2 regions of the Fructilactobacillus ixorae genome follow, and region 1 is predicted to be linked to the other one. Evidence: predicted binding sites of a transcription regulator. Region 1 holds the regulator's gene; the other holds the start of a gene.
What was found. The regulator LexA, encoded in region 1, represses DNA repair genes until DNA is damaged. The targets are predictions, from matches to a motif close to CNAACANNTGTTNG.
Positions count from the first base shown of each region.

Region 1 (16,486 bases):
CCGTAATAATTCTTTGTTTCATCTCAGTTATTCTCCTACTTATTGTTCAGCCCACCAAAGCGACGGTGGCGCTGTTGAAATGCCATGATTTCAGCCCGAAAATCAGCTGGCGTAAAATCTGGCCAGAGTTTATCCGTAAAGGCTAGCTCGCTGTAGGCTAGCTGCCACAGTAAAAAATTCGAGAGCCGTTCTTCACCACTCGTTCGAATCAACAACTCTGGATCAGCCTCGTTCCCTAAAAAGGCGGTGTTCAAATGCTCACTGAGCACTTGTTCATCAATCACTGCCGGATCAAGGTCGCCGGCCTGCACTTCAGTTGCAATTCGTTGGGCAGCCGTCGTGATTTCAGCCCGAGACCCATAATTAAGGGCAAAGTTGAGAATCATCCCGTCACACGTTGCCGTATCCAGCTGGGCCTGTTTTACCGCCCGCTGTGTTTCTGCCGGAAGTTGCGAACTGTCACCAATGGTGCGAACTTGCACGTTATTGGCAATCAGGTTCGGAACAAACTTATTAAAAAACCGGCTGGGTAAACTCATTAAGTATTTAACCTCGGTTGTAGGGCGCTTCCAGTTTTCGGTCGAGAAGGCATACAAAGTTAACACCCGCACCCCCAAATCACTCGCAGCCATGGTAATGTCTTCAACGACATTCATCCCACGTTTATGTCCAGCAATTCGCGGTAAATGGCGGCGTTGCGCCCACCGGCCGTTCCCGTCCATGATGATCGCCACGTGTTTGGGAACGCGCTCGCGATCTACTTCATTCGTTTCCATTAATTGACCTCACTCCATAAAGTAAAGAAAGGATGAGCACCCTCACCCTTTACTTAATTAATTTCCATTCGCCTAGTCCGGCCGTTAACAGCCGTTCAAAGTACTGGAGTAACTCGTTGGCAACTTGCGGATCCCGGAACCCCAGTTGGTTTAAGCCCTGACCCGTAGTCTCTGGCTCGGTTAAATCCGTCACTTCATTGTCGTTTTCAATCGTAGCTTGTGAAAAGCCAAGGACCCAATCCTCACCGACTAGTTGGGCGCCCACCAAAAATAAATTAAACTCCGGTTGCAACAAAACTGGTAATACGTAGACCCCCGGTTGAATCTCAGTTAGTGGTTCGTCCTTAAACTTAAACGCCGTTTGATTAGCAGCCGTAATCGGCCCTGCTAATTTAAACACCATTTTATCAAACTCTGGCGTGCCCGGCGTAATGTCTTGCTCTGCCATTATAATCCCGCTCCTTAGTCGTTTAAAATCGAAGCTTGTTTGTCTTTTACAATCTGGTCAATCCCCTTAATCGCCGCATCAGTTAATTTTTGAATTTGATCTTCAACTTGGTGAGCCTCATCATCATTAATTTCATCTGCCTTATTGGCTTGTTTAATGGCATCCATGCTTTCCCGGCGCACGTTCCGAACTGCCACCTTACTCTGTTCTCCCGTTGCCTTGGCTTTTTTGGCAATTTCTTGGCGCCGCTCTTCTGTTAGTTGCGGAATCTGAATCCGGATGTTATCCCCATCGTTCATTGGATTTAAGCCCAAATCAGCTTCTAAAATTCCCTTTTCAATGTTTTCAAGGGCGGTTTTATCGTAGGGGGTGACCATAATCATCCGGGGTTCCGGAACAGAAACAGACGCCACCTGAACCAAGGGTGTCTGGGCGCCGTAGTAGTCCACCACGACCGGTTTCAAAATACTAGCGTTGGCGCGCCCAGCTCGCATTTGCCCGAGCTCACTTTCTAACACTGATTGCGCCTTGTCCATTTTACGTTTTGTTTCTTGCGTCAGTTCTTTAGTATTCATCGTGTTTATTTTCCTTCCACAATTGTTCCAATGTTTTGGCCTTCAACGACTCGTTTAATGTTCCCTGGTTCGTTTAAATTGAACACTACCAACGGGATGTTATTGTCCATCGAAAGTGAACTGGCCGTTGAATCCATCACCTGCAGGCCCTTGCTCAAAATTTCCATTTGCGTTAACTTCGCAAACTTTTCGGCACTCGGAGTGGTGTTGGGGTCAGCTGAATAAATCCCGTCTACCCCATTCTTAGCCATTAAAATGGCATCGGCATCAATTTCCGCCGCTCGTAACACCGCCGTCGTATCGGTCGAAAAGTACGGATTCCCGGTTCCTCCAGAGAAAATTACGACCCGCCCCTTTTCCAAATGACGGACTGCTTTTCGGCGAATGTATGGTTCGGCAATTTGGCGCATTTCAATCGACGTTTGCAACCGGGTTGGCACCCCAGCTGATTCCAGGTTATCCTGCAAAGCAAGGCCGTTCATGATGGTGGACAACATACCGATGTAATCCGCTTGGGCACGTTCCATCCCCATTTCGGCGCCGGCTTCGCCACGCCACATGTTCCCGCCACCAACAACAATTGCAATTTGAATGCCTTGGTTGTAGACATCACGAATTTCTTCGGCAATTTTTTTGATTACGGGTGGATTAATTCCAAAACCTTTCGAACCAGCTAACGCCTCTCCGCTTAGTTTTAAAACAATCCGTTTATATTTCACATCAGCCATTAAATTTCCCCCTGAAAGCATTAATTGTTACGTTAATTTTAGCATAAATGACCCGCTAACAACAGGCTCATTCAGCGCAGAAAAAAAGACCAGCAACGAATTGCTAGTCCTTTCTAATCAATTATTCAGTTGCGCCTTCACTAACTTCTTCGATTCCTTCACCAACTTGGTAACGAACGAAAGCAGCTAACTTACCATCGTTGGCTTCCACGTATTGAGCCACCGTTTGGTCTTGATCCTTCACGAATGGTTGGTCGGCTAAACAAATGCCAGCCAAGAACTTGTGCAAGCGACCGGCAACCATCTTTTCGACAATGCTTTCAGGCTTACCTTCATTAAGGGCTTCCTTCTTCAACACTTCCTGTTCGTGATCCAACCGGTCAGCCGAAATGTCAGCTTGAGTTAAGAACTCAGGGTTTTCAGCCGCCACGTGCATGGAAACGTCCTTTGCTACCGTTTCGTTTGCACCGTCAATCTTTACGAGCACGCCAATTTCTCCACCGTTGTGTAGGTACTTCCCAAAGGTTTGGTCAGCCGTTTTCGTCATGGTAGCAAAGCGCCGGAGGGTAATCTTTTCCCCCGTAATTTGGCTCGTGTGAATGATGGCATCTTCAACCGTGTCATTTCCTAATGATAACTTTAAAGCTGCGGCAACATCAGCTGGTTGTTCTAAAGCAATTACACTTGCAACGGCATCCACGAGGTTTTTGAAGTCGTCGTTAGCAGCCACAAAGTCAGTTTCCGAGTTGATTTCAACGATCGCAGCCTGGTCCCCATCAATGGCAACTTGCGTTAATCCATTTGCAGCCGTGTTGCCACTCTTCTTCTGGGCTTTGGCAACTCCTTTTTCCCGTAAAATTTCAATTGCCTTTTGTTCGTCACCGTCGGCTTCAACAAGCGCCTTCTTTGCATCCATCATTCCGGCACTGGTCTTGTCACGTAAATCTTTGACTTGCTTAGCAGTAATATCAGCCATAATCCGATTCTCCTTCTTATTTAGTGGTTAAAAAAGCTGACCCTTCTAGGCCGAAGTGGTCTAAGCAGAGTCAGCCAGGTAATTAACTATTCTTCGTTGTCAGCAGCTGGTTCGTCACTTTGGTCTTCAAAGGCGGCTTCGCTAACGTCATCTTCACCTTGACGACCTTCAATGATGGCATCAGCCATCGTTGAAGTAATCAAACGGATTGCCCGAATGGCGTCATCATTAGAAGGAATTACGTAGTCGATTCCATCTGGATCAGTATTCGTATCAACCATCGCAATTACTGGAATGTTTAACTTCTGAGCTTCTTTCAAAGCAATTTGTTCTTTGTGAGGATCAACAATGAACATTACATCTGGAACTTTCGGCATGTCTTCGATTCCGCCCAAGAAACGTTCCAACTTTTCAGTTTGCTTAACTAATAATGAAGCTTCCTTCTTTGGTAACCGTTCGAACGTGCCATCGGTAGCCATCTTCTTCAGATCCTTCAAGTACTTGATCCGTTTTTGGATGGTGTTCCAGTTGGTTAGGGTTCCCCCTAACCAACGGTGGTTAACGTAGAAAGCCCCAGACCGTTTTGCTTCTTCTTCAACGGAATCTTGGGCTTGTTTCTTAGTTCCCACGAAGAGAACGACGGCGTCGTCAGCAGCCGAATCCTTCATGAAGTTGTAAGCAACTCCTAACAGTTTCACCGTCTTTTGCAAGTCGATGATGTAAATTCCGTTGCGTTCCGTAAAGATGTACTTTGCCATCTTCGGATCCCAACGACGAGTTTGGTGTCCAAAGTGAACCCCAGCTTCTAATAATTGTTTCATTGTTACTACAGCCATAATCAGCCTCCATTAAAATAGTTTTTTCCTCCCCAAAATTAGGCCTGGGACTCAACGAGCACTACCAGGTAAAACCTTTTGGGTGTGTATTAGTAATTTAATACCGAAATCTAGTATACAGGTTTCCCCGCTAAAAAGCAACCACGGTTCTCTAGGCGTGCCACTGTTGCGGCGAAACTCCCTGGTTCTGTAAAAAGGCTTCCTTTTGTGCACGTGATTGGTGCTTAAAGGAATATTCCGCTTGCAAAGCGGTGTGGCGGTTCGGATATTCGGCTGAGAATAATAAGGAAACGGGGCGATGAGCTTTAGTATACTTGGCCCCCTTTCCAGCTTGATGGGTAGCGAAGCGCCTGACGACGTCAGTGGTAAAGCCCCCATAAAATGAGCCATCATTGCACAACAGCACGTAAAAATAAAAGTGTTTAGTTTCCATATAAAAGCTTCCTTACTGCCGGCGTATAGTGATCCTGATCGTACACAATTAACGGCGGTTGGACCTTTAATCCAGCGGCCTGACCATCTTTGCTTGCCGCAATCAGAACCATGTTGGCAGCCCGGTTGTCGCGCGGATGGACAAACTGCAACCGCTTGGGCGCTAACCGCTGCTTTTGCAAGGTGGTCAAAATCTCTAAGAGCCGGTCAGGACGATGTACCATAAAGAGTTTACCCCATGGTTTCAGTAATTCACTCGCCATCGTTACAACTTCGTCCAGGTTGGTTTTTAACTCGTGCCGGGCAATTGCAAGGTGCTCATTCGGATTTTTCCGACTAGTCGCTTGGACTGGGAAGTACGGTGGGTTGACGGTGACAGTATCAACCGTTTCTTTGCCAAAAAATCGCAAACTTTGGTTTAAATCCGCATGTTTGACGTGCACCTGGTTTTCCAATTGATTTAACTGGACACTGCGGCGCGCCATGTCACATAAGCGCGCCTGAATTTCAATTTCCGTAATTTGGCCCCGCGTTTTGGGACTCAAAAAGAGGCCAACCGCTCCGTTACCAGCACACAAATCAACAATCTGAGTTTTCGCACTTTGCTTAACCTGGGTAAAATTAGCAAGGAGCACCGCATCGAGTGAAAAGGAAAAAACTTCATCGCTTTGAATGATTTGAATGTGGTTTTGATACAGCTGATCGATTCGTTCTCCCGGCAAGAGTTCGACGTGCTCCATAAACTTCCTCCTTCTTTGCAAAACTCGGTCCGCACATAAATGGTATACTATTAGATGTTAATTTTACCTCTCAATAGAAAGGATGAGAAGATTGTTTTATACAGTGGCCTTCTCCATCATTAAATGGATCATTCTGATTTTTAACGGTAAACCAGAGCTCAAGAATCAGCAACGCATTCCGACTGGCAACTACGTCCTGATTGCCACCCACCGCACCTGGTTTGACATGCTCTACTTTGGTGCATTTCTGCTACCAAAGCATTTTTATTTCATCGCTAAAAAAGAGCTGTTCAAAAACCCAATTGTGGCTTGGGGACTGCGCAAGTGTAACGTTGAACCAGTCGATCGTACCAATCCCGGGATTTCCGTTATTAAAAACCCGGTCAAGGTCCTAAAAAAAACTGACCTGTCGGTGTTAATTTTCCCCTCCGGGACTAGACACTCGACCAAGTTAAAGGGAGGAGCCGCCCTCATTGCAAAGATGGCCCAGGTGCCCATGCTTCCCGTTGTGTACCAAGGACCGTTGACCCTGAAAGCAGTTTTTTTACGCCAGCGAGCCCACATTAACTTTGGTGAACCAATTTACGTTCCTAAATCAAATAAACTAACCGATGCCGATCAGGTAGCGGTGGAAGCACAAATGGCCGCAGCCTTTGCCACGCTTGATCGGGAGCTTAATCCCAATTACGTTTACCACGACCACACGAAAAAAACCACTAAGTCATAGTGGTTTTTTTATTAGCTTATTTAGCATTGCGTTTCATTGCAATCATCATTTGGTTCAGTTTCTTCTTGGAAGGTTTCTGTCCCATTTGCAACATCATAGCCTTTAGCTGTTCCTCGTTAATTGGCGGGTTATCCTTCAGATACTTTTCCATGTACTTCCGAGCTAAGAAGAACCCTGCTACTGCTCCAGCGACGAGGGCTAAAATAATTAATAAAATCCAAATCCAGGCTGCCATTGTCAACGCTCTCCTTTCTGTCCTAATTAGTCATCCCGTAAATTCTTTTTCCGTTGCACTTCTTTAACCGGTTCGGGAGTTACTTCATTACCATCCTTATCATACAACTGCGTCATTTCTAACTGCGTTTTAAAGTTGGCTTTGAACCGTTTTAAGTACTCTTTACGTAACTTTTCTTGTTCTGCTTTTTCCTCATCAGTTAAACCTTCGGCCTGCGCCTTATGGGCTAACTCATTAATGCGGGGAATTAGCTGTTTTAACTTTTCGTCATCTGCCACGTTTCCCACTCCTTTTTCTGATTTCTTCCATAATAGCATGAAACTGCTGATAATTAAATAGCAAGCGGGCGAACTAACGTTTGCAAACTTCCCGTTTTATGGTACGCTAACAGCATTGATAGTAAACGAATCTGAGGTGTTCACATGTCTTCTCAAGTCAATACAAAGCAGCAAGAAATTCTCCAATTCATCTACGAAAATGTCCTCGATCACGGATATCCCCCCACCGTCCGAGAAATTGGCAAGCACGTAGGTCTCTCTTCGACGTCCACGGTGCACGGGCATCTTGCTCGGTTAGAAAAGAAGGGGTACATTGCTAAAAACCCGACGAAACCACGGGCACTAGAAATTACCGAGGATGGCATTCGGTCGCTTGGTGTGCAACCCAATACGACGGAAAATGAAATGCCCCTCTTAGGAACGGTGGCCGCTGGAGAACCGATTTTAGCCGTGCAAGAGGCCACTGACTACTTCCCGATTCCTAACGAATTACGCTATCAACGGGCGGATCTGTTCATGTTAACCATTAGTGGCGAAAGTATGATTAACATCGGCATTTTAGATGGAGATCAGGTGATTGTCAAACGGCAACCAACCGCGGAAAACGGAGAAATTGTGATTGCCATGAATGATGATGGCGAGGCCACTTGCAAGCGTTTCTACAAGGAAAGTGATCACTTTCGGCTCCAGCCCGAAAATGACGACATGGCCCCGATCATCCTCACGAACTGTGTGGTGCTGGGTAAGGTCGTCGGCCTGTACCGGAGTGAAATTGAATAGAAGCGTTGCCACTAAAAAAGAACCAATCTAATATACTACCCCATAAAAGTTAGACAAGAAGCTAATTTTTATGGGGTATTTTTTATGGTTAAACACCGCCCGAAAGCAAAAGTTGCAGCAGTTGAATTTTATTTGAATCATCTGAGGTCCGTTAGGCTTGAAAGTTAGGCAGACCTAGCGAACTTATTCAAAGCATTTAAATTAAACGTGATAAACGACTAGCACCCTCATGAGAAGAATTTCAGGTAACAAAAAAGGATTTCCTCCGATTGAAGATCGAAATAAATCCTTAAAAAATGAATCCCGAGCAAGTCTAATTTTTATAGGGCCGTACAAAATGGATTGGGTCTTTTTAATTACGAATTTTCGTGGGCAATTTTAGCGGATGCCGCTCCAGCGACGGCGCCCACAATGTCATCAATGAACGTCGTCACACGGGACTGTTCCTGGTCTAATTCCTTCACAATCCCCTGCTTATTGGTATCTAAGCCACAGTAGTTCGTAATTCCAATCGTCCCGTAGATGTTTGCAATTCCTAATGCCAGCGTTTCATCGACCCCAAACACGCCTAAATCATGTTCCACAATGCTCTGGAGCGGTTCTGATAGTTGGTGAGCGGTTGCCAAGCGGTCAATTTCCATTCCCACCAACGCATTATTCAACACTTCCCGCTTGTGGAGGACGTCAATCACAATTTTATCCACGTACTCCATGCTGGGAATGCTAATAAATTGTTTTTGTAAATTATAGGTCACCTTAGAAATATCGCGAACGGTGACCCCATTTTGATTTAGAAACTCAATCACCTTGTCATAGGCCTGGGTATCTGGATATTTGTAATCTCGTTTATCGACCATCGTCACTCTCCTCATCAGTTGGCATCAACGTTACATCATACTTGTTAGGGTAATTTTGATCCGTCACAATCACACTAATCGGTTTTTGATCCTGAAGATGTTGTTCAATCACTTCACCCACATACGCGGCCCCGTTAAAGTCCTCTTTGAAGTCATCAAAGGTTGAAAAGTAATTAATTTCCACCACCGTGTCACAGTCACTTCCAGAGGTCGTTAATTGTTCAACGTGGAGCATCCGATTGGTTTTTAACCGGTCTAAGAGCGGTAACGCAAATTCTTGGTAGAACTTTTCCACCCGGGTTAATTCCGTTTCCACGTCATTTGCTTCAGCACTGATGGCCGCTAGTTGCTGGGCTTCACTCGGATTCAAGGTTTGGACGTTTGCTAACAGGAACGTTTGGTCATGCTCATCCAAAGCCGTGGCAATTTCTGCCGTAAACTGATCGTCATCCCCTTGATTTAAGGCATTCGCCAGTTGCTCCGTCGTTGCGACATCGTAATCATTGTAAAGCTGTTTCAAATTCCCCATTTGCTTTAAATAAGCTGTTTGTTCTTCTTTTAGTTCGGCTTGGACCTTGGTTAACCGACTCTTCAAATTTTGGTAATAGTTAAATTCTGTAATGTCCACGTTTACCATCCTTTCCTTTAGTGCATATTCCCCACAATGGAAATCACCATCATCACGGTTGCGACCAAATTATTAATCAAGTGGAGGGTAATGGCGACTTGAATCCGATTAGTTTTCACGTACACCCGGGCAAGGATCATCCCCATCACGGCGTAGGTCAAAAAGCTTAACCAGTTCGAATTCGCGTGCCCAGCTGAAAACACGATTCCACTTGTAATCATTGCTAACCACATGGGTGCCCAGCTCATTACCCCGCGAATTAAGTAACCCCGAAAGACGAGTTCCTCTAAAATCGGGGTCAGCAAGACCATCCCGGTGCTCAATAAGATCAACACCACTGGGTTACTTGCCAATAACCGATAAATAATCTGGTTGTTTTCACTGGTACTGGACAAATGAAGTACCTGCCCCATAATTCCAATTCCAATCTCAGCTGCAAAAATTGCCAACTGGGCAGCCCCAATTAATTTCCAATCCGCTTTTGTTAGCCACCCGCGTGGATTGTGCCAGACCTGGGAAAAGGACCGCCAAGCTAACCAAATTGAGCCCAGATACAAGCAGAAGTAAACGGCCGCCACTACAATCGTCCCTGGCCAATTGACATGCTGGGCTTGCAATAAAATCACTGGAATCGGAACAATCAATACTAACCCAATTAAACCAATGAACAGCATCAGTCGGAGCAAAAATTGCCAAACTTCCCTAATCTTCATGTCCTTGTTTATCATCCTTTTCTGAATAGCGCCGCACCTTACGCAGCCGCAGGAGCACTACGACCACCATTAATAGCCCCTGTAATCCCACTAAAAGCCCCAGTAACCAAAGTCCAAGGCGGAGTTTTCCGGATTCAAAATAACCAGCTCCAAGGAGCAGACCACATAGTGCCACTGTTATTTCGCATAAACGCTTCATCATTCACCATCACTAATTTTGATTATTAATAGGATACCATAATTTAGCAACCGGCTTCGTTATTTTCTCGAATTTCGTGAGCGTGCTATACTAAGATTATTACAGAAGAAGGAGTTATTTATGGTGATAATTACGGCTGGAATGATTGGCGTGGGAAAGACCACGTTAACGGGCAAAATTGCAAAGCACTTGGGGACCAATCCCTTTTACGAACCAGTGGGCGATAATCCCGTGTTACCTTTATACTACAAGAACCCAAAGCAATATGGGTTTTTGCTCCAAATTTATTTTCTTAACAAACGATTTGCCATGATTAAGCGGGCGTTAGCTGACGATAACAACGTGTTGGACCGTTCGATTTATGAGGACGCCTTGTTTACCAAGGAAAACAACGCTGCTGGTAACATTTCTGACGTTGAACTATCCGTCTACCTCACCCTCCTCGATAACATGATGGCAGAACTAAACGACATGCCCAAAACGCGCCCAGATTTGCTGGTCTACGCCGATGCAGACTTCCCCACGATTCTCAAACGCATTAAAAAACGGGGCCGGGATTACGAACAATTCGATGACAATCCCGAATTGGAAGATTACTACCATAAAATGTGGCAAGCATACCAGCAATGGTACGCAGACTATGACGTTAGTCCCAAAATGAAAATTGACTTACAAACTTACGACCTGCAAGATCCACACAATACCGCCGTTATCTTGAACCAAATTGACGCTAAAATCAAAACCTTATCGCAATAATCGCAAGGGCACAACGACTATAACTCGTTGTGCCCTTGTTCTTTTATTTAGTAATTGCAAAAAATTGCTCCGCGAGGTGCTTGTAGATCTCAATGGTCGTTAAAAAGCTACTAATGGTGGTATGTTCATTAATTTGATGGGACGTTCCAGCTTTATCGGGGCCCAGTACAATCACCGGTAAATCGGGCTGATGTTGCACAAACACACTCGCATCGGTCGCTCCGTTATCAATTCCGGCTTGAACGTTTCGGTCTGGATAAGCAGCCTGGGCAATTTCAACGGCCGTTTGAACTAACCAAGCCTGCTTAACAGTTTCCACGGGATAGAAATCATGAATTACCTGTAATTCCAACTGATAGTCAGTGGTGCGATTGATGGTGTCAATCGCCTGCTGGATTAGGTTGCGCACGGACTGGTTATCAAAGGCCAAGGTGGGCCGCACGTTTCCAAGTAATGTGGCTGCGTCTGGAATCGTGTTGATCTGTTCGCCTCCCTGAATCACCGTTACGCTGTGTTGGACCTTTCCGAGCTGGTCATCAACCGGTAAGTCCGTAAACAGTTGCGCTTCTTTGGCCATGTAGTGGGCAAGTCCCTGAATGGCATTAATTCCTTGGGTTGGCACCGAACTATGCGCGGCCTTGCCCTTACTAATGATCCGGTAGTTAAAACTTCCGGAGTGCGCGTAGGTGACGTCTCCATCAGTAGCCTCCCCCACGACGAGGGCATCCAAATCAGTTAGCAACTCAGGCGCCACTTGATAAGCCCCCGGCGCCCCAAACTCTTCTCCCGCCGTGATGATTAAGCGAAGCCGTCCTGGAAGCGGGGCCCCACTTTCTACGAGTTCGATGAGCGCGATTACTTCCGCAGCCAAGCCGCTTTTCATGTCTGCCGCTCCCCGACCGTATAATTTGTCACCAACCACCGTTGCGGCAAACGGTGGGAATTGCCAAGCCGCTTCGTCTCCGACGGCAACCGTATCTTGGTGTCCAGTAAATCCTAGAACTTGGTCAGTACTTCCCGTGCCAACTTCCACGATTAGGTTCGTCCGGTTGGCATCGGTGGCTAATGGTGTAACCTGGCTGGCAATGCCATGCTGGTCTAAAAGATGCACGAGGTACTCCGTCAGCGCCCCTTCATTTCCATTAACGGTCGGAATTTGAATCAAATCCCGTAAAATTTGGATTTTTGCTTCCGGTTCCATGCCTAGCAATCCTTTCTACTTTAAGTTTAAGTTCCAAGCAGGAATTTGGTTAATCCCCGAGACGGCTTTAATTTGGCGGGTCGTCGTTTTTGTTTGGTAGGCTTTAACTAACTTCTTAATCCGCGGATCAGTGCGGTTCTCCCGGTTAGCCGCGATAAAGTTAATCCACTGTTTCGATTGGTGGTTAAACGGTTCCGTAAAAATTGCTTGCTTTGGATTCAAAGCGGCCGTCTGGGCGTAGTTCCCGTTCACCACGGCTGCGTCCACATCATTTAAGGAACGCGCCGTTTGACTAGCATCAACCTCTTTAATCTTTAGCTTCCGGGGGTTAGCCACAATTGAGCGGACATCCGCCAGCTTAGTGTGCGGCTTTAATTTTAACAAGCCCGCACTTTGGAGCACGAACAGGGCCCGGGACTCATTATTGGCATCATTGGGAACCGTAATGGTACTTCCAGTTGCCAAGTCAGCAAGTTCGCGGTGTTTATAAGAGTAAATCCGCATTGGTTCAATGATGGTCTCTCCAACTGCAACAATGTGATCATGGTGTTTTTGGTTCCAGAGGTCCAAAAAGGGATAATTTTGAAAGGCATTCACATCAATACTGTGATTGGCAAGCGCCGCGTTAGGCTGACTGTAATCCGTAAACCGTTGAAATTGAACCTTGAGGCCGTATTTTTGCGCGGCTGTTTTGGCAACTGAATCCCAAATCTGTTGTTCTGCTTTGGAACCCGCCATAATGCCGACTGTAATCGTATTCTTTTGTTCGGCACCCCCGCGTCCAAAGCTTAAGTAGCCCATGAACACGATAAAAATGATGATGGCGGCCCACAGCCCCGTTTTAACTCGTTTTGACATTCGCTCTCCCCCTTTAACCACTCGTTGCAATAAAAAAGCATCCGTCCTTTAAAAGGACGGATGCTCCGCGTTACCACCTTACTTTGTTAACGTATCACTACGCTAATCTCTGTGAGTTTCAAGCCCCATGCTTGCGACTGAAACCCAGTGGTAATAACGACCACAACCTCGTTCCTAGTTCGGTTTCCCTCACTAGGAAAGACTCCAAGTCCATCTTCTGTAAGCCCCCATCATTTCCTCACACCATCCGGAAACTCGCTGGGATGGTTGCTTACATACTCAACCCTTCAGTCATATCTATTTTAATTGGCTACACTATATAACGAATCCAACTAGCTGTCAATTCCCAATCGCGTTAACAAATTTTACTTTGTCACCGTAAAAATCGCTTGGGCGTAAATGGACATTGCCAACATCAAATCGCGCACCGGTTGAAATTCATTGGCCTGGTGCATGGTATCAGTAGCCCCGGGGAACAAGGCTCCAAAGGCTACTCCGTGTTCCATGAGTCGGGCAAACGTTCCCCCACCAACTACTTCTGGTTTGGCGGTTGCCTGTCCGGTTTGTTCGCGGTAAACGGCCATTAGATCCGTCACTAACGGATCATCAGCGGAAACAAAGTGGGGTTTCATATTGCTGCCCTGGGTTACCGTTGCTAGATAAGGACCCGCTGCCTGCTCTAAATGTTGTTGGATTGTCTCCGGTTCAATTCCCTTTGGATAACGGAAGTTCGTATTAATCACACCACCCGTTTCGGCATCGTAGGTCATCAAGCCCACGTTCATGGTAAGATCCCCCATCACGTCATCGTGAAACTGTAACCCTAATTGTTCGGCACGGGAATCATCATGCAGGTTATTCGTAATGAAACGAATGAAGTTTGCGCCCGCCTGATCTAATGGTAGTTGTTTTAGAAACATTGCTAAGTAGGTTCCGGCGTTAATCCCGTTACGCGGTTCCATCCCGTGGGCCGCTTTACCAACCACTTCAAAGTGAACTTGTTTTCCAACGATACTAGCCGAACCGCTAACTGGACTCGCTCCGATAAAGGTATCAAATTGCTGAATCACCGTATCGGGATCTTCCATCGTTACAAAGGCTTCGGCATCACGGGGCACCATGTTTTCTTTCAGACCCGCATTAAAGGATAATAACTGCTGTTCGGCAATGGCACTGGCTCCATCAAAGTGGGTTTCAAAAGTGACATTCCCTTTTTCTCCATTAATCAGTGGGAATTCAGCATCGGGCGAGAACCCGGCTTTCGGTGCCGGTTCAGTTTCAAAGTACCGGTTCATCCCGGTCCAATTGGTTTCTTCATCGGTTCCAATGATTAGCCGGATTTTCAACTTTGGTTGAATGCCTAAGTCCTTTAAAATTCGTAGTCCATAATAGGCTGCTAATGCCGGTCCTTTATCATCAGAAGTCCCCCGGCCAATGGCTTGTCCCTCTTCCACTAATAGTTCAAAGGGGTTTGTGTCCCAGCCATTGCCAGCGGGAACCGTATCAGCATGACCTAAAATGGCAAAGTAGTCGTCACCAGTTCCGTATTCAATGTACCCGACCACGTTATCAATGTTTTTCGTGGTAAAGCCATCGCGGTCCGCAAACGTCAAAAACTGGTCCAAAGCCTTGGCAGGTCCTGGGCCCAGGGGAAATTCATCCGTCTGATTTGCTACATCGCGGGCACTGTCAATTGCAACCAGTTGCTTTAAATCAGCCAGATACTGATCTTGATACTTGGCTGCCGTTGCTTTCCAATCTGTCATGTCTGTTCATCCTTTCGCGAATTAACGTACTTTAAGTTTACCATGAATCAACCCTCTAAATGCTATAATAGCCCCGAGGTGAATAAATTGAAACTAATTACAGCATCCATTCTACCAAAAGTAATTCGAAAACGCCCAGTTAACAGTTTTAAGGGCACCTATGGCAAAGTCGCCCTCATCGGAGGTAATCAAAACTACGGTGGGGCTATCATCATGAGTACCTTAGGCACCGTTTCTGCAGGAGCTGGGTTGACGACAACCTTCACTGCCCCCAGCAACCAAAGTAGTCTCCACGCCTGGATTCCGGAGGCCATGTTTGCCGACTACCAGGACCAAACTTTACTCCAGCACCTCCTGCCCACAATGACCGTGATTAGCCTGGGCTCCGGGCTCGGAACCGATCAGCAATCCTTAGAGCTCATTCACACCGTCTTTGACCTGGTAACTCCCCATCAGACCCTGTTACTGGACGGCTCGGCGCTAACCCTGATCGCCCGCAACCACCTGCAACTTCCAAGCGCGAACATCATTCTTACCCCCCACCAAATGGAGTGGGAACGGCTCACCGGCGTCAAACTAGCGGATCAAAATCCGGAAACCAATCAACAGGCTTACACCCAGCTAGCCGCTACCCAACCCCACTTGATTGCGGTCGTTAAGTCAGCACAAACCGAGGTGTTTACCCCCACCGGAGCCTTTCAAAATACGACGGGCACGCCCGCGCAGGCTACGGGTGGAATGGGTGACACTCTGGCTGGAATCATCAGTGGCTTTGCAGCCCAATTTGCCGATCTCGATGCCGCGGTGTTAGCAGCCGTCTATACCCACAGCGCGGTTGCTGACCAGCTAGCCCAACAGCAGTACGTAGTGTTACCCCACCAAATTTCAGCGGCATTACCACGGTTTATGCACGAACACCAAGCTTCCTAATTTTATTTTGAAAAAAGAAGCGCGACCTTTCCATTAAAATGGAAAGGTCGCTCTTTTAATTTTAAGCTCGTAAAGCCCGGTTTACCCGTGGATCAAATAGCATCAGCAATGGCACTAGTAGCATCGGACAGACTAGTAGCAACATTAACGGTGTCGTTGGCTGCTTAATCACTCCCGTAATCAGTGAAGCCAGGGGCGCTAAAATCCCAAAGATTGAGAAAATCGTTCCCAGGGTCTTCCCCATTTGATCTGGTTGTAATTTTCTTTGGACGGCCGTGACAAACATCAACCCGGTTAAAAAGTTAAAGACGCCATACAGCAACCATGCCACACAAAAACTCACAATTTGCATTACCAAGGTTAACCTTACTTGCATTACCAAAAGAAAGATTACAAAGCCACTACCTTGAAACAGTAAAAAAACTGGATAGTAAATGATTAACTTGGATAACCATCCTGTGTATTTACCAACTACGATTCCGCAACTAATTGCGGCTACCCCAATCAAAAGTTCTTGGAGCGAAAAAGCAATGCGAAAGCGATGTAAGTAGGTAGTCAGATACAACGGTGTTAAAAACCAGAAGCTCCAAAAACTGAGATTCAAAATAATTGCATAGGGCAATAAGACCTTAATAACTGGAATTTTTCCAATGGTCCGAAACTCGCTCACCAATTTGGCAAGTTGAAAGTTTTTCCATGGGTTGGTTACCGGTTGACGGTGAGAATGAGCTTGTAACCGAAGAATACTAATCGTTGCCATTGCCAACAACAATAACAACAAGCTATACGCGATTAAATTACTCGGTAAAAAGGTAAACAAACCCGCGACCACCGAAGCCGCAATGGTAGCAATTTGGTTGGCAACGTTCACAATCGTATTGTTTTGGACCAATTCATCCTCTGAAGTCGCGTAGTCTGGAATAATTGCTTCAACTGCCGGTCCATAGAAGGCCGCTAAAATACTAAGCCCCGTTCCGGTTGCAATTAGCAAGTAATTTAATTGCCTAGTTACAACCAATAAAATCACGAAAGCACACAACAACCCCG
Region 1 is NZ_CP097478.1:826,697-843,182, forward strand. Features, by position in the region: gene M8332_RS04010 (phosphatidate cytidylyltransferase) at 1-22, opposite strand, end outside; gene uppS (undecaprenyl pyrophosphate synthase) at 36-776, opposite strand; gene M8332_RS04020 (hypothetical protein) at 826-1,224, opposite strand; gene frr (ribosome recycling factor) at 1,239-1,799, opposite strand; gene pyrH (UMP kinase) at 1,805-2,527, opposite strand; gene tsf (translation elongation factor Ts) at 2,649-3,506, opposite strand; gene rpsB (30S ribosomal protein S2) at 3,590-4,339, opposite strand; gene M8332_RS04045 (GIY-YIG nuclease family protein) at 4,491-4,772, opposite strand; gene M8332_RS04050 (tRNA1(Val) (adenine(37)-N6)-methyltransferase) at 4,762-5,511, opposite strand; gene M8332_RS04055 (lysophospholipid acyltransferase family protein) at 5,603-6,238, shown strand; gene M8332_RS04060 (YneF family protein) at 6,255-6,473, opposite strand; gene M8332_RS04065 (DUF896 domain-containing protein) at 6,500-6,790, opposite strand; gene lexA (transcriptional repressor LexA) at 6,896-7,531, shown strand; gene M8332_RS04075 (phosphatidylglycerophosphatase A family protein) at 7,888-8,388, opposite strand; gene M8332_RS04080 (hypothetical protein) at 8,378-9,016, opposite strand; gene M8332_RS04085 (CPBP family intramembrane glutamic endopeptidase) at 9,034-9,729, opposite strand; gene M8332_RS04090 (hypothetical protein) at 9,719-9,931, opposite strand; gene M8332_RS04095 (deoxynucleoside kinase) at 10,049-10,684, shown strand; gene M8332_RS04100 (ArgE/DapE family deacylase) at 10,728-11,885, opposite strand; gene M8332_RS04105 (MetQ/NlpA family ABC transporter substrate-binding protein) at 11,901-12,743, opposite strand; gene pepV (dipeptidase PepV) at 13,109-14,509, opposite strand; gene M8332_RS04115 (NAD(P)H-hydrate dehydratase) at 14,597-15,439, shown strand; gene M8332_RS04120 (MFS transporter) at 15,501-16,486, opposite strand, start outside.

Region 2 (16,486 bases), 480 kb from region 1:
TTGCAATCTTAAGACTGACTGGAAAGAGGGGTTTTCCCACCGAGCCAATTTTTCGCTGAGCATCGGCAGGGTTCAGGGCTACGACTTGGGAAGCGGTTTCCGTCATCCCGTAGGATTGAATCACCGGGATGTGTTTTTGCTCACATTGATCCAGCGTAGCCTGATCAATTGCGCCACCGCCTAACAGCATGTAACTAAAGGCGCTACTATATGATTCTTGCTTTTCGGCCAGCAACTTTTTCAGCATGTAGGGCACGACCGATATGATGGTTCCTCGGCCGTGCACCAAATCCTGCGTGATGGCCTGGGGATTAAAGTGTTCGTACAAGCGCACTGGCATTCCGTACAACAGGCTCCGCATTACAATCGAAAGGCCACTGATATGGTATAAAGGGACAGCACAAATCCATTGATCGGTCGGTGTAACCGAAAGATTTAACTCGGCCCCCATCGCACTCGTCCAGTGGTTACGATAGCTCTGACAGACCCCCTTCGGTTGGCCGGTCGTTCCTGACGTGTACATCACGCTGGCTAACGCATCAAGGTCGGTTGGTTGGGCCGGCCAATCAGCTTGCGGTGTCCACTTCAGCCGGTCGAGCGCAATCAAATGGAGCGATTTGGCAGTGGTAACCGCCTCTAATTGAGGTAAAAACTCCTGGGTGGTTAAGACGGTTTGCACCTGGGCATCGGTAATTTGATACTGCAGTTCAGGAGTCGTGAGGTGTTTGTTTAAACAGACGATGGGGAGCCCAAGTTGGTGGAGTGCCAGCATGCCAAAGTAGAGCTCCGGCGTGTTATCCCCAAGAATGGCAACTCGTCCCGCGGGAGGCAACTGGGGCCGTAGGATGGTACAGAGACCGTTAACCTGGCGTTGGAGTTCGAAAAAGGTCCAGCGCTGCTCGTGAAAAGAGAGCGCCAGGCGGTGGGGTGTGAGTTGCGTCCGTTTTTGGAGCCAATTATCCATGGTAAGCCTGATTTCTAGGGGAATTTAGGGAATTGGTCAAAGTTAGGTTTCCGCTTTTCTAAAAAGGCATCGCGCCCTTCTTTGGCTTCATCACTGGTGTAGTAGAGCAAAGTGGAGTCCCCGGCTAGTTGCTGAATCCCAGCGAGGCCGTCGGTGGCGGCGTTCATCGAGGCTTTGATCAAGCGAAGGGCCATCGGCGAGCGTTGCAGGAGCACGTCACACCAGTCGAGAGTTTCTGTTTCCACGTCGGCTAACGGCACAACCTTGTTAATCCAGCCCATTTGAAAGGCTTCATCAGCGGAATAGGTTTTACACGTGAACCAAACCTCTTTGGCCCGCTTGATGCCAATCGTGTCGGCGAGGAGACCGGAACCGTAGCCCCCGTCAAAACTACCGACCTTGGGACCAGATTGCGCAAACTTGGCGTTGTCAGCGGCAATCGTTAGATCACAGACCAGCTGGAGCACGTTCCCACCACCGACGGACCAGCCCCGAACCATGGCGATCACGGGTTTCGGAATCACCCGGATCAGATGTTGTAAGTCGAGGACGTTTAAGCGGGGGATGTGATCACTGCCAACGTAACCACCGTTCCCGCGGACACTCTGGTCCCCACCGGAACAAAAGGCCAGGTCGCCCTGGCCGGTAAGAATGATGACCCCGATGGTTTCATCGTCACGGCATTGCGCAAAGGCGTCAATCAGTTCGTTGACGGTTTGGGGCGTAAAGGCGTTTCGTTTTTCGGGCCGGTTAATCGTGATTTTAGCCACCTTGTCGCGTCGTTCAAACAAGATGTCTTGGTAGTGATTTGAAATTGTTTCCCAGGTAGTTGTCATACGAACCTCCAATGGTAATAATGGAATAAAACGGTAGTAAATTAACGAAAGTGGTGAAGCACGTGAATTTAATTGACTTATTGCACATTCAAACGGAGCAAGTGACTTCCGACCGGATCGTGTTAACGCTGGACGTAACCGAACAGGACCAGCAACCCCATGGTTTGATGCACGGTGGGATAAGCTGTGTGTTGGCAGAAACGGCGGCCAGCATGGGCGCCAGTCAACAGCTGGGACCAGCTGAAGTGGCTGTGGGCGTTAACATTGAAACGCATCATCTACATGCGGTGCGCACCGGTAAAATCACGGCCGTTGCAACGCCACTACAAGTGGGGCACCGGCTCCAGGTGTGGCAGGTGGTCGTTCAACATGATGACCAGTTGGTTAGTACGAGTACCGTCACGCTCACTAAGCAGTCGGTAGCAAGCGATTAGTTCTATTTTAGCAAATTCCCTGTGGAGTTCGGCCGCTGTAACGAAAATTTAATTCCCGGGTTATGAATCCGCTTGGGCTAGTTGAGCGGAAAGGGCCGCACTGAATGCCAGTGCCAATGGATCAGGATTGGGTAAGTAACGGGTGCACAGCGCACGCTGGTTGCACGTGATTTCAAAGTAGTTAGAAATCCCAATCGTCCCGTTCACACTGGCAATCTGGAGCAACTGTGGTTGCCACAGTTCTGCCGTAGGAACGTTAGCTAGGACCTTTGGAAAAGTGGGAGCAGCCTTGACCATTGCAATCACGACCAGTGCTGGTTGCCAGATGGTGGGCTTACGAAGCAGGTCCGTTAACCAGGTTGCGGTAGTTTCTTGGTCTGGGAGCCGACTGTATTGTCCCTGATAAGCGCGGGCTAAGTTGTTAATGGCCATGGTGGTGATGTGATGTTGCTGAAAATAAGTCTGAATTAGCTTAGTAGCCGTTTCATTATCACTCATCGTGCTGCTCCTTTTCTAGGCCGGCGCGAGAAAAAGCACCAGTTGGACGAGCACCAGCGCTCCGATAAAAGCAAGCCAATCGCGGTGTGTAATCCGGATCGGATTAAAAAAGGTTCGGGGTTGATCCTCTACAAAGCCCTGTGATTCCATGGCGCAGGCGAGGTGAGTGGACCAGCCAAGGGCGACCACTAGCGCCTTGAAGTAAAGCGTGGGTCCCCACGGATGTAACACTTGGCCACGCATGTTACCGCTCGCCCGGATCACCTTTAGTTCCTGTTGAAAGCGGGGCACGAGGTTGATGGCTGCGAGCACGCCATAAACAAACTTGGAGGGCACGTGGGCGTTTTGCTCTAGGGCTTGACCCAGGCGCAACATGGGGGTTGTTAGTGAAAAACTTAATCCGAGGTACACGTAGGCATACAGCCGGGTAAAAAGGACGCCTCCCATGTAGAGCCCGTTTTCACCATAATAAACTTGGGAAAAGAAGATTCCGAGAGCGGGTAACAGAGCAATTAAACTAAACGTCCCCACCGATTTGAGCTGGCTGGTTTGTTTCCAAATTAGGTAGCCGAGGCAAACGATGATTAATGTCAGATTGATGGTTAAGTTCGGGGTTAGTGAAATTTCAAAGGCAATTAGAATGATTAAGAATAATTTGATAGCGGGATTCATTAGTCGGCCTCCTGGTAGGTAAACGTGTGGTTGGCAAGGTGCAGGTGATAGTCATAAAAACCCGGGGTGGCAAAGCGCTGGTGGCTGATGACTAGCAACAAGTGATCCGGGCCTTGGTATTGTTGTTTTAGCAAGGTTTGCACGGTCGCAATGGAGTCTTGATCCAGACTAGCAAAGGGTTCGTCTAACAGGAGAATTTGCGGATGCCGAATCAGCATCACCAGAATTTGGAGTTTTTTTTGTTGTCCCCCGCTGAGGGTATACACGCTCTGTTGCTCGTGACCAGTTAGCTGTAACTTTGCTAAGGCCTGCTGGACGGTTTCTTTGTTCCACGTGGAACATTGACTGGTTGCCAGCGATAATTCTAATTCTTCGGCCACGGTGATCCGTAAAAATTGATCGGGGGCCGCTTGAAAGACCAGCCCTAACTGGTTGTAGTAGCGTTTGTTTTTGATTTTTTGAATGTTGCACTGGTTGAGAGTGATTTGACCGGTGTACTGCTGCAACTTACTGAGGCTGCGAAGCAGGGTGGACTTGCCACTTCCGCTTGGTCCCGTTAGCAACGTGCAGCCGGCCGGAATTTGGAGGTCTGCGACCGATAGCAGCGCGGGATTGCCATAACTAATTTGGTAGTCCTGGAGCCAGAAAAGTCCGGTTTCTGTGGCTGGCATTGTGAACCGTTGGATTGGCTGGTGACGCCGAGCAAACAATTCGGTTTGAGCAGTCGCTGACAGCAGTTCAAGTTCGTGGGTTTTTGGTGCTACGGTCACAACGTGGTCTACTAGGTCTTGGTACCCGTTTAAATCGTGATCAGAAATAATGATGGTTTTCCCACGTTCAGTTTGTAGCTGCCGGAGTTGCTGCAAGATGTCACGTTTGGATTGGGGATCGATGCTAGCAAAGGGCTCATCCAATAGGAAAATGGCTGAATCCAACGCGACCATCGTGGCCAGAATGGCCTTTTGCTTTTCGCCCCCCGAAAGGGAGAGGACCTGGCGGTCGGCGAGATGTTCAATCTGACAAAAAGCCAGGGCAGCATGAATTCGTTCCGGAATCTGGGCGGGCTCAGTTTGTTGATTTTCTAAAGCAAACTGGAGCTCACCTGCGACCGTCTGCATCACAAACTGTTGGTTGGGGTCCTGTAACATCAAGTTGACCAACTTAGAGCGCTCCGTGGCCGGTAATTGGGCGAGGGAGTGCCGGTTTAAGGCGATTTCTCCTTGATATTTCTGGTTGCTTAACCCAGCCACTAATTTTAACAGGGTTGATTTACCGCACCCAGACGGACCCCTTAGCAGCCAAAATTGACCGGTGGGGATTGTTAACTGGACGTCGTGAAACAAGGGTTCAGTTTGGTTTGGGTATTTAAAACTAAAATGTTGCAGTGTGACTGCTGCTTGCATAGCTTCCTCCAATAAAAAACCGTCCTCCAAGAATGGGGACGGTTGAATTTTTTTTGACAACTGTGTGTCAGGTTACCTCCGCTAGCATTACCTAGATCAGGTTCAACGGGTATGATCTCAGCCGTAAATTGGCACCCCAGCTATTCAATTAATTTTAGTATACCAGATTTATAAGGGTTTAACAGAACTGGAAAAGTGACATTTTAGCAGAATTGTTTGCTGCTAAGTGGTTAAATAACGGGCTTGGCGCGAATCAAGTAGGCAAGTTGGGGCACGTTTGGCACAATGAGATAAACGACATGTAAAGGATGGTAAGTGATGAAACTTAAAGAAATAACGTACTGTGGTTTGATGGTGGCAATTATTGCGAGTCTTGGCTGCGTGCCACTAATCAATCTCCCGTTTTTCCCCGTTCCCATCTCCTTTCAGAGTGCTGGGATTATGCTAGCTGGTTCGTTATTGGGTCGCAAGTTAGGATTTTGGAGTGTAGTGGTGTTCCTCCTGCTGGTCGCAATTGGGTTACCATTACTAGCGGGCTTTCGCGGTGGGATCGGCGTTTTCGCTGGACCAACGGCGGGCTATCTGTTGAGCTGGCCGGTGTGTGCCTATGTGATTGGCTTACTGGTGACCTGGTTCCGGCGGATTCCCAACTTCAGTCGTTTTTTGCTTGCCAATCTACTGGGAGGGATGGTGCTGATGAACTGCGTGGGCGCGAGCTACCTCGTGTGGCAAAGCGGATTGAGTTGGAACCAGGTGGCGATAAGTAGCCTGGCTTTTATCCCGGGCGACGGGTTAAAGGCCGTTTTAGTGGCGCTGATTGTAACTCAATTACAACGTCATCACCGGCTGCCACAGCTCCGCTAAACTAAAAGAGTCATCTCATTTGAGATGGCTCTTTTAGTTTGGCATGGTGGTTAAACGTCTAAATCTGTTTCAGTTGGGGTTGGTTCGGTTTCACTCGGAGTGGCCTCTGCATCAGTCCCTTGGTCTGATTCTTTTTCAATCCCATAGGCAACTCGGACTTTATGCGTTAATTCAGCCACAAGTTCTGGTTTTTCCTTGAGGTTGGCCACGGTTTTGTTCAATCCTTGACCGAGGCGTTCTTCTCCATAGGAATACCAGGAGCCGGATTTGTTAATGATATCCTTGTCCACGGCCAGGTTCACCATGTCGGCAACCGGTTCGATTCCGTGTCCGAAACTCATCAATGTATCAACGGTTTTGAATGGTGGCGCAACCTTGTTCTTAGCCACTTTAATCTTGGTTTCTTTTCCCACGACCTCTTGGCCTTCCTTGGATTGCTTGCTACCGCTGACCCGCAAGCGCACACTGGAGTAGAACTTCAGAGCTCGACCACCTGGCGTGGTTTCCGGATTTCCAAACATAACGCCGACTTTTTCCCGGAGTTGGTTGATGAAAATCACGACGGTCTTGGTCTTGTTGATGTTAGCGGTTAATTTCCGCAGGGCTTGTGACATTAAGCGGGCTTGGAGCCCCACGTGGGAATCACCAATGTCTCCTTCAATTTCGGATTTCGGGACTAACGCAGCCACGGAGTCCACCACCACGAGGTCAATGGCGCCCGAACCAATCAGGGCATCTGCAATTTGCAGTCCTTCTTCACCGGTTCCTGGTTGGGATAGTAATAAGTCATCGATGTCAACCCCGAGGGCCTTAGCGTACTCTGGATCCATCGCATTTTCGGCATCAATGTAGGCAGCAGTTCCACCGTTTTTTTGCAATTCGGCCACGGTCTGCAGGGCAATGGTGGTCTTTCCAGAAGATTCAGCTCCAAAAATTTCCACGACCCGGCCACGGGGGAACCCACCAATTCCTAGGGCAATATCCAGGGAGAGAATTCCTGTGGAAATGGCCTCCACGTTAGAATTAGGCGTTTCACCCATCCGCATGATGGCTCCGGTGCCGAATTCTTTTTTGATCTGTTTTAAAGCTTTGTCAAGTTCAGCTTGACGAGCATCTTGTGCGCTCTTTTTTGAATTTGCAGCCATTCAAATCACCCTTTCTGTTTGGTGTGAACGTATGTTTGGTTCTTCAATAATGATTATTCTACGCTAATAATTACGAAATTCCAACCAAAAATGGTCATATTTCGTTGCATTAGTTAGAAATTGTCCCGAATCATCCCGTTAATTATAACTTATTTCCCCAAATGTGTATCTTTGGAAAAAATTTACCATTATAATAACGAATAATCATGCCAATTATTAAAAGGAGGCTAATGGAATGAATAAGATTTGGGAACGACTGACGCGAAAAGCATCCGCCCAAGGATTGTTGGATCAGGATGCGCGTCTAGAACCCCATATGACGACGAAGGATTTATTGGGACTCGGACTCGGAATGGTGGTTGGGACGGCGATCTTTACCCTGCCGGGAATTGTCGCTGCCGGGCACGCTGGACCGGCCGTTGCGCTCTCCTTCTTAGTAGGTGCAATCGGGGCCGGCTTAGCGGCCTTGGCATACGCGGAAACTGCCGCTGCCTTACCGGTGGCTGGGTCGGCGTTTTCGTGGATTAGCGTTTTGTTTGGCGAAGGGTTCGGCTGGATCGCCGGTTGGTTAATGTTAGCCGAGTACTTTTTAGCGATTACCTTTGTGGCGTCCGGTTGGTCGGCCTACGTGCAGGGGTTCTTAGGTGAATTTGGCTTTCGCCTACCTTCGTACCTAGCGTCTGGGTATAACCCGAAAACGGGGGGCTTTTTTGACATCTTTGCCGCGCTTTCGATTATCCTCGTGAGTTTGCTGTTAAGTCGCAAAATCGCGGGAGTGAATAAATTAGAGAACGTGTTAGTAATTCTAAAGGTGGCCGTGGTGGTCATGTTTATCGTGGTCGGCTTGACCGCTATCCATCCGGCTAACTACCATCCATTTATTCCAGCACACCGGCCCGGCACTGCCTTTGGTGGGTTTACTGGGATTTTAGCGGGCGCCGCCCAGGTCTTTGTGGCGTATGGGGGCTTTGATGTGATTGCCTCTAATACAGCTGAAACAAAGGATCCTGGCAAAAACATGCCGCGGGGGATTATCGGGACGCTAATCATTGGGAGTTTACTCTTTGTGGGCGTCTCACTGGTGCTAGTGGGGATGTTTAAGTACAGTACCTACGCGGGCAATGCGGAACCGTCCGCCTGGGCACTTCGGCACACGGGACACCTCTTGACTGCCAACCTCCTCTCGGTGGTTGCCATCGTGGGAATCTTTGCCTCCCTAATTGGAACGCAACTAGCTAGTTCCCGCTTGGTCTATGCCTTTGGGCGGGACGGCTTACTGCCCCGGAAGTTGGGGAAAGTGAACCGGAAGCACAATCCGGCAAACGCCCTCTTAGTGGTAACGATTGCAGCGGTCCTAGTGGGGGCCATGTTGCCGTTTACGTTCCTTGCTAACCTCGTTTCGGCGGGAACCTTAATTTCCTTTATGTTCGTTTCCCTCGGAATTTACGCGCTCCGACCACGAGAGGGACGCGACTTACCGGTGCCAAAGTTCCGGATGCCACTGTATCCCGTCTTACCGGCCCTTTCGGCGCTAGTTTCGTTTTTAATCTTTTGGGAACTAAGCAATGATGCCAAGTTACTGACGGTAGTATGGTTTATCATCGGCGTTGTAATTTACATTTTCTATGGTGCTCGCCATTCCAAAACAGCGGATGGCGAAGCTTCACAGGGAGGTTCGTAATTCGTGAAAAATGATCTTAGCGCCGCCGCGGGCTTTAAGGATACGGTGCCAACGTTATCTGGATACGTGGGCGTCGGGTTGGCGTTTGGCGTTGTGGCCAAAGCGGCCGGTCTAAACGTAATCATGATTGTGTTGATGTCGGCCATTACGTATTCGGGCGCCGCCCAGTTTGTAATTGTCAGCATGTTACTTGCAGGGAGTTCATTTTCCGCCATTATCCTGTCGGTGTTCCTCCTCTCAGCCCGGATGTTACTGATGGGGATGACCGTGGCGCCGGTTATGAAAAAGGAAACATTACTGCGCAACGTCATCATCGGTTCGTTACTGACGGATGAAACCTTTGCGTTAAGCATGAACAAGTTAAACTACACTAACCGCCAACTGTCGTTTCCATGGTTAAATACGGCGAACGTAGTGGCTTACTTGACCTGGATCATCGCTTCCGGGCTCGGGGGCGGACTGGGAAGTTTAATTCCCAATCCGAACCGGTTGGGGCTCGATTTTGCCTTTTTAGCAATGTTTATTGGCTTGCTGTATTTACAAGTAGCGGCGGATCGAACTTTGGATCGGCGACTGCAGATCCTCATGATTTTCATTACCCTCGGCTTAACGTACGTAGGAATGATCTTTATTCCCAGTAATTTACTCTTAATTATAGTAACCTTAGTTGGTTGTGGACTGGGGGTGTGGTGCAAACATGCCTTCTTTTGAGTTTGTGTTCTTGGTTATTTTAGGTTGTGGCCTAGTGACCTGGTTGAATCGGGTGATTCCGTTTGTCCTTTTAAAACGATTTGAATTGCCACTCGCCATGGTTGAATTTTTGAGTTTTGTCCCGGTAGTAATCATGGCAGCCCTGTGGTTTACGGGATTGTTTCACCAGCACTTAGGGCACTTACCGACCCTAAACGAATTGAATTGTCTAGCTTCGATCCCAACGGTGTTTTCAGCAATCATCAGTAAGAACCTCTTAGTGATTGTCGTGGTCGGTATTATTTCCCTGGCTGTGTTACGGTTGATAATCTGAAGTTACTTAGTAAAAAAGGGTGGCACCAATTTGGTGCCGCCCTTTTTGGTCCTTTAAGTGCAAACAAAAAAGCCCTTAAAATCACGCTTGATTTTAGAGCTTTGCTTAGAAAACGAGTATGAGCCAGCAGAGAAGTAGCAACAGCAAAATGACGCTGAGACTAGCCAGACGAACTAACTGCGTTCGCGGCTGGTGTAACCCGACCCAACCGAGGGCGCTGGCAGTAACAATCAGCGCGGTGCTGACCATGATAATCAATTTCCACATGACTGCTGAGGTTCCCATCGTGGTCTTCTCCTAATCTAGTTCGATTTGGTATGCAAACCGGTCGTCTTCTTCCATCTTAGTTTGGATGACGCCTCGTTTCGTAAAGCCACTGTTCAAGATGATGTGTTGCATCCCTTCGTTTTTAGGGTGGGTGTCAATGCGGACGTCTTTAAACCCTAGCAGGGCCGAAATGGTAAGCATGCCGCTAATGAGCTTGTAGGCGAGCCCTTGCCCTCGGTAGTTATGGGAAACGGAGACCCGGTGAATGGCGGAATAATGAGCTTCGGAACCGTTTTTCCATTCGCCTTCTTCCATTTTCAAATAGTCAGGGTCAATGCCAAGGTGTAACGTTGCTGAACCAGCCACGTCTCCATTTACATCAATCACGTAGGCAATGCCGTTGTCAATGTCCCGCTTGATGTCATCATTAGTTGGATAAGCGCCTTGCCACTGATTGATGCCCTGCTCCTTTAAAAAGCCTCTTCCAGCGTTAATGATGTCACTAATGGCGGGTAAGTCCTTTTCGGTTGCCTTTCGAACGTAAATACAAGTCATAATTAAACACTCCCTTACTATTTTTTGGTTAACGATTTTCCATTATAAAGAATTGCTCGGGGCTTGACAACTATGACCCGGATTCCGGAAGGTGGAGGCTGTAGGCCATTGCCATTCCGCCCCCGATGCACAGGGTTGCGAGTCCTTGGCGTTGCTTGGTGCGGTGCAGGTTGTGGATTAAGGTGGTTAAAATGCGGGCACCGGAGTCACCGAGGGGATGGCCGAGGGCAATTGCTCCTCCGGTGACGTTGAGCTTGGCGTCTGGAATGTTTAAGTCGCGGGCGACGGCGACACTCTGGGAGGCAAACGCCTCGTTGAGCTCGACCAGGTCAAAGTCGTTGATAGTTGTGCCGGTTTTTTGGAATAATTTCTGCACGGCGTAGTAGGGGGCATAGCCCATGATTGCTGGATCACAGCCGGCTTCTGTATAGTCATCCAGAATGGCCAGTGGAGTTAGGCCAAGGGCTTGTGCCTTATCAACAGACATTAACAAGAGGGCCGACGCGCCGTCGTTTAGACTAGCGGCATTTCCAGCAGTAACGGTTCCGGCACTAGCAAAAGCCGGCCGTAGTTTTTGCAACTGCGTGAGGCTCGTGTCGGGGCGAATCGTTTCATCAGTGGTAATGGTAACGGTCGCTTTCTTTTTTTGAATGGTGATGGGAACGACTTCTGCTTTAAATGACTCGTCTGCGGTGGCCTGAGCCGCTTGTTGATGGGAACGGAGGGCAAATTGATCTTGCTCGGCACGCGAGACATGGAATTGCTCGGCAACCGCTTCCGCGGTGGTTCCCATCGGTTGGTGGGAGTTGGCATCGTTTAAGCCGTCACTTTCAATGCTATCCTCTAATTGAAAGCCCCCAAATTGGTGCCCACTGCGAACCTGACGGTTTAAGTAGGGAGCGTTTGACATGCTTTCGGTCCCCCCGACAATGGCGACCTCACAATCTCCAACTTGGATGGCTGTTTGCCCCATGCGGACGGCTTTCATTCCCGAACCACATACCTGGTTGATGGTACAGGCAGTACTCGTTTGGGGTACGCCGCTGTTTAGTTCAATCTGTCTGGCAACGTTTTGCCCGGCGCCGGCTTGAATGACGTTGCCAAAGATGACCTGATCGACTTGCTCGGGGTCAAGCCCCGTATCTTGTAAAATGGCTTTGGTAACAATGGTTCCGAGCTCAACCGCAGTGAGTGATTGCAGTTGGCCGTTGATTTTTCCGATGGGAGTCCGCTTAGCGCTGACGATGGCAATTTTTTTCACAATGCCACTCCTTTACATTAATTAGGTTTATTCATATTATACCTAGAACAGTTTTGTTAGTATAATGATGAGACGGAAGGATGCGAGATAATGGATAAAGAACAACAAGTGCAGCAAGTTGGCGCCTTAATTGACCAATGGTTAGATCAAATTGATGCGGAGCCAGATGTTGCAAAGCTAACGCCGCAGGCCATTCAAAACGTGGATACAATTATCGATAGTTTTGTGGAGATTGCGATGGTTGGCTTAGATAAACAACCGGAACAGTGGGACGATCAGTTCGTTGGAGACGTAATGTTTTCCCGCTTCATGGTCATTTTAGAAGCAGATGAGCAGACCCAAGCGTTGTATGATTTAATTCCATTTGCTCTAAAGAAACTATTTGGGTACCTGCGTGATCAAGGAAAGCTTCCCAACGCAGCCCATTTGATTGACTGGGTAAACATTAATGCCAAGGGATTACAATCCTTGTTTAATCCGAAGTTCGATCAGTTTTATCGGGATTTAACGACGGCAATGCGCCGCGAGGGAATTAATGTACAGGATCACCAAGCGGTTGATGATTTCACTAAATTATATCTTAAACAACACCCGGACGTGGGCATTAAGCTTTATTCTGATTCAGACAAATAATTTTGACTTTTTTTGACTAAAGGGGTTGACGGATTGGTTGGGGCTTGGTATAGTAATGCTTGTCGCGAAGTTGGTGGATTGATTGGTAACCAATTTAATTGGAAACCACTCTTGACTGACCCGGCTAAAGCTGGTATATTAATAAAGTTGTCAAGTGATTGACGACGGAGTAGTTCTTTGAAAACTGAACAAGATTTTGATTACAAAAGTGTAAGGAATTTTTAAACGTGAGTTTAAAAATTAAACAATTGCGAAGTCAATTCGCTTAAAGCAACAAATCAAGGAGAGCTAGTAAAGTTCTCATTTAAAATGAGAGTTTGATCCTGGCTCAGGACGAACGTTGGCGGCGTGCCTAATACATGCAAGTCGAACGCGGTCTCCTAATTGACAAACCGTGCTTGCACGGGTTGGATTTTAGATCGGACCGAGTGGCGAACTGGTGAGTAACACGTGGGTAACCTGCCCAGAAGTAGGGGATAACACCTGGAAACAGATGCTAATACCGTATAACAACTAAAACCACATGGTTTTAGTTTGAAAGCTGGCCTTGGTGCTAGTGCTTTTGGATGGACCCGCGGCGTATTAGCTAGTTGGTGAGATAATAGCTCACCAAGGCGATGATACGTAGCAGACCTGAGAGGGTAATCTGCCACAATGGGACTGAGACACGGCCCATACTCCTACGGGAGGCAGCAGTAGGGAATCTTCCACAATGGACGCAAGTCTGATGGAGCAACGCCGCGTGAGTGAAGAAGGGTTTCGGCTCGTAAAACTCTGTTGTTAGAGAAGAACGACTGTGAGAGCAACTGCTCACGGCGTGACGGTATCTAACCAGAAAGTCACGGCTAACTACGTGCCAGCAGCCGCGGTAATACGTAGGTGGCAAACGTTGTCCGGATTTATTGGGCGTAAAGCGAGCGCAGGCGGTTTTTTAAGTCTGATGTGAAAGCCTTCGGCTTAACCGAAGAAGTGCATCGGAAACTGGGAAACTTGAGTGCAGAAGAGGACAGTGGAACTTCATGTGTAGCGGTGAAATGCGTAGATATATGAAGGAACACCAGTGGCGAAGGCGGCTGTCTAGTCTGCATCTGACGCTGAGGCTCGAAAGCATGGGTAGCAAACAGGATTAGATACCCTGGTAGTCCATGCCGTAAACGATGAATGCTAGGTGTTGGGAGGTTTCCGCCTCTCAGTGCCGGAGCTAACGCATTAAGCATTCCGCCTGGGGAGTACGACCGCAAGGTTGAAACTCAAAGGAATTGACGGGGACCCGCACAAGCGGTGGAGCATGTGGTTTAATTCGATGCTACGCGAAGAACCTTACCAGGTCTTGACATCTTCTGTTAGCCTAAGAGATTAGGTGTCCCCTTCGGGGGCAGAATGACAGGTGGTGCATGGTTGTCGTCAGCTCGTGTCGTGAGATGTTGGGTTAAGTCCCGCAACGAGCGCAACCCTTGTCTTTAGTTGCCAGCATTCAGTTGGGCACTCTAGAGAGACTGCCGGTGATAAACCGGAGGAAGGTGGGGATGACGTCAAATCATCATGCCCCTTATGACCTGGGCTACACACGTGCTACAATGGACGGTACAACGAGTTGCGAAACCGCGAGGTCAAGCTAATCTCTTAAAGCCGTTCTCAGTTCGGATTGCAGGCTGCAACTCGCCTGCATGAAGTTGGAATCGCTAGTAATCGTGGATCAGCATGCCACGGTGAATACGTTCCCGGGTCTTGTACACACCGCCCGTCACACCATGAGAGTTTGTAACACCCAAAGTCGGTTGGATAACCGTTAGGAGTCCGCCGCCTAAGGTGGGACAGATGATTAGGGTGAAGTCGTAACAAGGTAGCCGTAGGAGAACCTGCGGCTGGATCACCTCCTTTCTAAGGAATAATACGGAACCTTACACCGATCAAAGTCTTGTTTAGTTTTGAGAGGATTACTCTCAACTTTCGTTCTTTGAAAACTAGATAATATTATTTTCTGTAAGAATTATATTGTTAATATAATTTCAACCGAGAACAACCATTGTGTAATTTGAGTTTTTTAATGTGTTTGATCGCTAAACTCAATGATTTATAATCCGTAGGATTATAGGTTAAGTTAAGAAGGGCACATGGTGAATGCCTTGGTACTAGGAGCCGATGAAGGACGGAACTAACACCGATATGCTTCGGGGAGCTGTAAGTAAGCTGTGATCCGGAGATTTCCGAATGAGGAAACTCGATTAGTGTCATGACTAATCACTGCGTAGTGAATTCATAGCTGCGGAGAGGTAGACGTGGGGAACTGAAACATCTAAGTACCCACAGGAAGATAAAGAAATTTCGATTCCCATAGTAGCGGCGAGCGAACTGGGAATAGCCCAAACCGAACCTTCGTGGTTCGGGGTTGTAGGACTGAACATTTGAGTTACAAAAGAATTTGATAGCTGAAGCAGTTGGGAAGCTGCACCAAAGAGAGTGATAGTCTCGTAAGCGAAATTGAATTCCCTCAGTTCAGGATCCTGAGTACGGCGCCACACGTGAAACGGCGTCGGAATCCGGGAGGACCATCTCCCAAGGCTAAATACTCCCTAGTGACCGATAGTGAACCAGTACCGTGAGGGAAAGGTGAAAAGCACCCCGGAAGGGGAGTGAAATAGTTCCTGCAACCATGTGCCTACAAGCAGTTAGAGCCCGTTTATGGGTGATAGCGTGCCTCTTGTAGAATGAACCGGCGAGTTACAGTTGCATGCAAGGTTAAGCCGAAGAAGCGGAGCCGTAGCGAAAGCGAGTCTTAAGCGGGCGAATTAGTATGTTGCCGTAGACCCGAAACCAGGTGATCTATCCATGTCCAGGATGAAAGTGCGGTAATACGCACCGGAGGTCCGAACCCGTGTACGTTGAAAAGTGCTGGGATGAGGTGTGGATAGCGGTGAAATTCCAAACGAACTTGGAGATAGCTGGTTCTCTCCGAAATAGCTTTAGGGCTAGCCTCGGAATTAGAATCATGGAGGTAGAGCCACTGTTTGAGCGAGGGGTCCGTCTTGGATTACTGAGTTCAGATAAACTCCGAATACCATTGATTTATGTCCGGGAGTCAGACGATGAGTGATAAGATCCATCGTCGAAAGGGGGACAGCCCAGACCGCCAGTTAAGGTCCCTAAATAGATGCTAAGTGGAAAAGGAAGTGGAGTTGCTTAGACAACTAGGATGTTGGCTCAGAAGCAGCCACCATTTAAAGAGTGCGTAATAGCTCACTAGTCGAGTGATTCTGCGCCGAAAATTTACCGGGGCTAAGCATCTTACCGAGACTGCGGACGCAACTACGTTGCGTGATAGGAGAGCGTTCTAAGGGCGATGAAGGCAGACCGGAAGGACTGTTGGAGCGCTTAGAAGTGAGAATGCCGGTATGAGTAGCGAAAGATCAGTGAGAATCTGATCCACCGAATGACTAAGGTTTCCTGGGGAAGGCTCGTCCTCCCAGGGTTAGTCGGGACCTAAGCCGAGGCTGAGAAGCGTAGGCGATGGATAACAGGTTGAGATTCCTGTACTAGTTAATTATGTTGGAACGATGGAGGGACGCAGAAGGCTAGGTTTAGCATACGATTGGAAAGGTATGTTCAAATCGTAAGTCAGGTGAGGAGTGAAATGCTTCTGACCGGGTTGACAAGCGATGATGAGGATCGAAATTAAAGTAGAGAAGGAACCGATGTCACGCTGCCGAGAAAAGCTTCTAGTTAGTAATTAACTACCCGTACCGCAAACCGACACAGGTAGTCGAGGAGAGTATCCTCAGGTGAGCGAGAGAACTCTCGTTAAGGAACTCGGCAAAATGACCCCGTAACTTCGGAAGAAGGGGTGCTGACCGTCAGGTCAGCCGCAGTGAAGAGACTCAAACGACTGTTTATCAAAAACACAGGTTTATGCAAAATCGTAAGATGAAGTATATGGGCTGACGCCTGCCCGGTGCTGGAAGGTTAAGTGGAAAGGTTAGCTTCGGCGACGCCTCGAAATGAAGCCCCAGTAAACGGCGGCCGTAACTATAACGGTCCTAAGGTAGCGAAATTCCTTGTCGGGTAAGTTCCGACCCGCACGAAAGGCGTAACGATTTGAGTACTGTCTCAACGAGAGACTCGGTGAAATTAAGATACCTGTGAAGAAGCAGGTTACCCGCGACAGGACGGAAAGACCCCATGGAGCTTTACTGTAGCTTGATATTGGGTGTTTACATAGCTTGTACAGGATAGGTAGGAGCCATTGAAACCG
Region 2 is NZ_CP097478.1:1,303,478-1,319,963, reverse strand. Features, by position in the region: gene M8332_RS06565 (o-succinylbenzoate--CoA ligase) at 1-964, opposite strand, end outside; gene menB (1,4-dihydroxy-2-naphthoyl-CoA synthase) at 979-1,800, opposite strand; gene M8332_RS06555 (PaaI family thioesterase) at 1,854-2,234, shown strand; gene M8332_RS06550 (hypothetical protein) at 2,295-2,732, opposite strand; gene M8332_RS06545 (energy-coupling factor transporter transmembrane component T family protein) at 2,748-3,404, opposite strand; gene M8332_RS06540 (ABC transporter ATP-binding protein) at 3,404-4,807, opposite strand; TPP riboswitch at 4,863-4,956, opposite strand; gene M8332_RS06535 (biotin transporter BioY) at 5,126-5,671, shown strand; gene recA (recombinase RecA) at 5,722-6,816, opposite strand; gene M8332_RS06525 (APC family permease) at 7,052-8,497, shown strand; gene M8332_RS06520 (AzlC family ABC transporter permease) at 8,501-9,208, shown strand; gene M8332_RS06515 (AzlD domain-containing protein) at 9,195-9,521, shown strand; gene M8332_RS06510 (hypothetical protein) at 9,627-9,806, opposite strand; gene M8332_RS06505 (GNAT family N-acetyltransferase) at 9,819-10,343, opposite strand; gene M8332_RS06500 (thiolase family protein) at 10,414-11,604, opposite strand; gene M8332_RS06495 (hypothetical protein) at 11,695-12,237, shown strand; rRNA gene M8332_RS06490 (16S ribosomal RNA) at 12,543-14,118, shown strand; rRNA gene M8332_RS06485 (23S ribosomal RNA) at 14,332-16,486, shown strand, end outside.
Region 2: the regulator LexA is predicted to act here: its motif matches at 6,841-6,854, upstream of recA (recombinase RecA).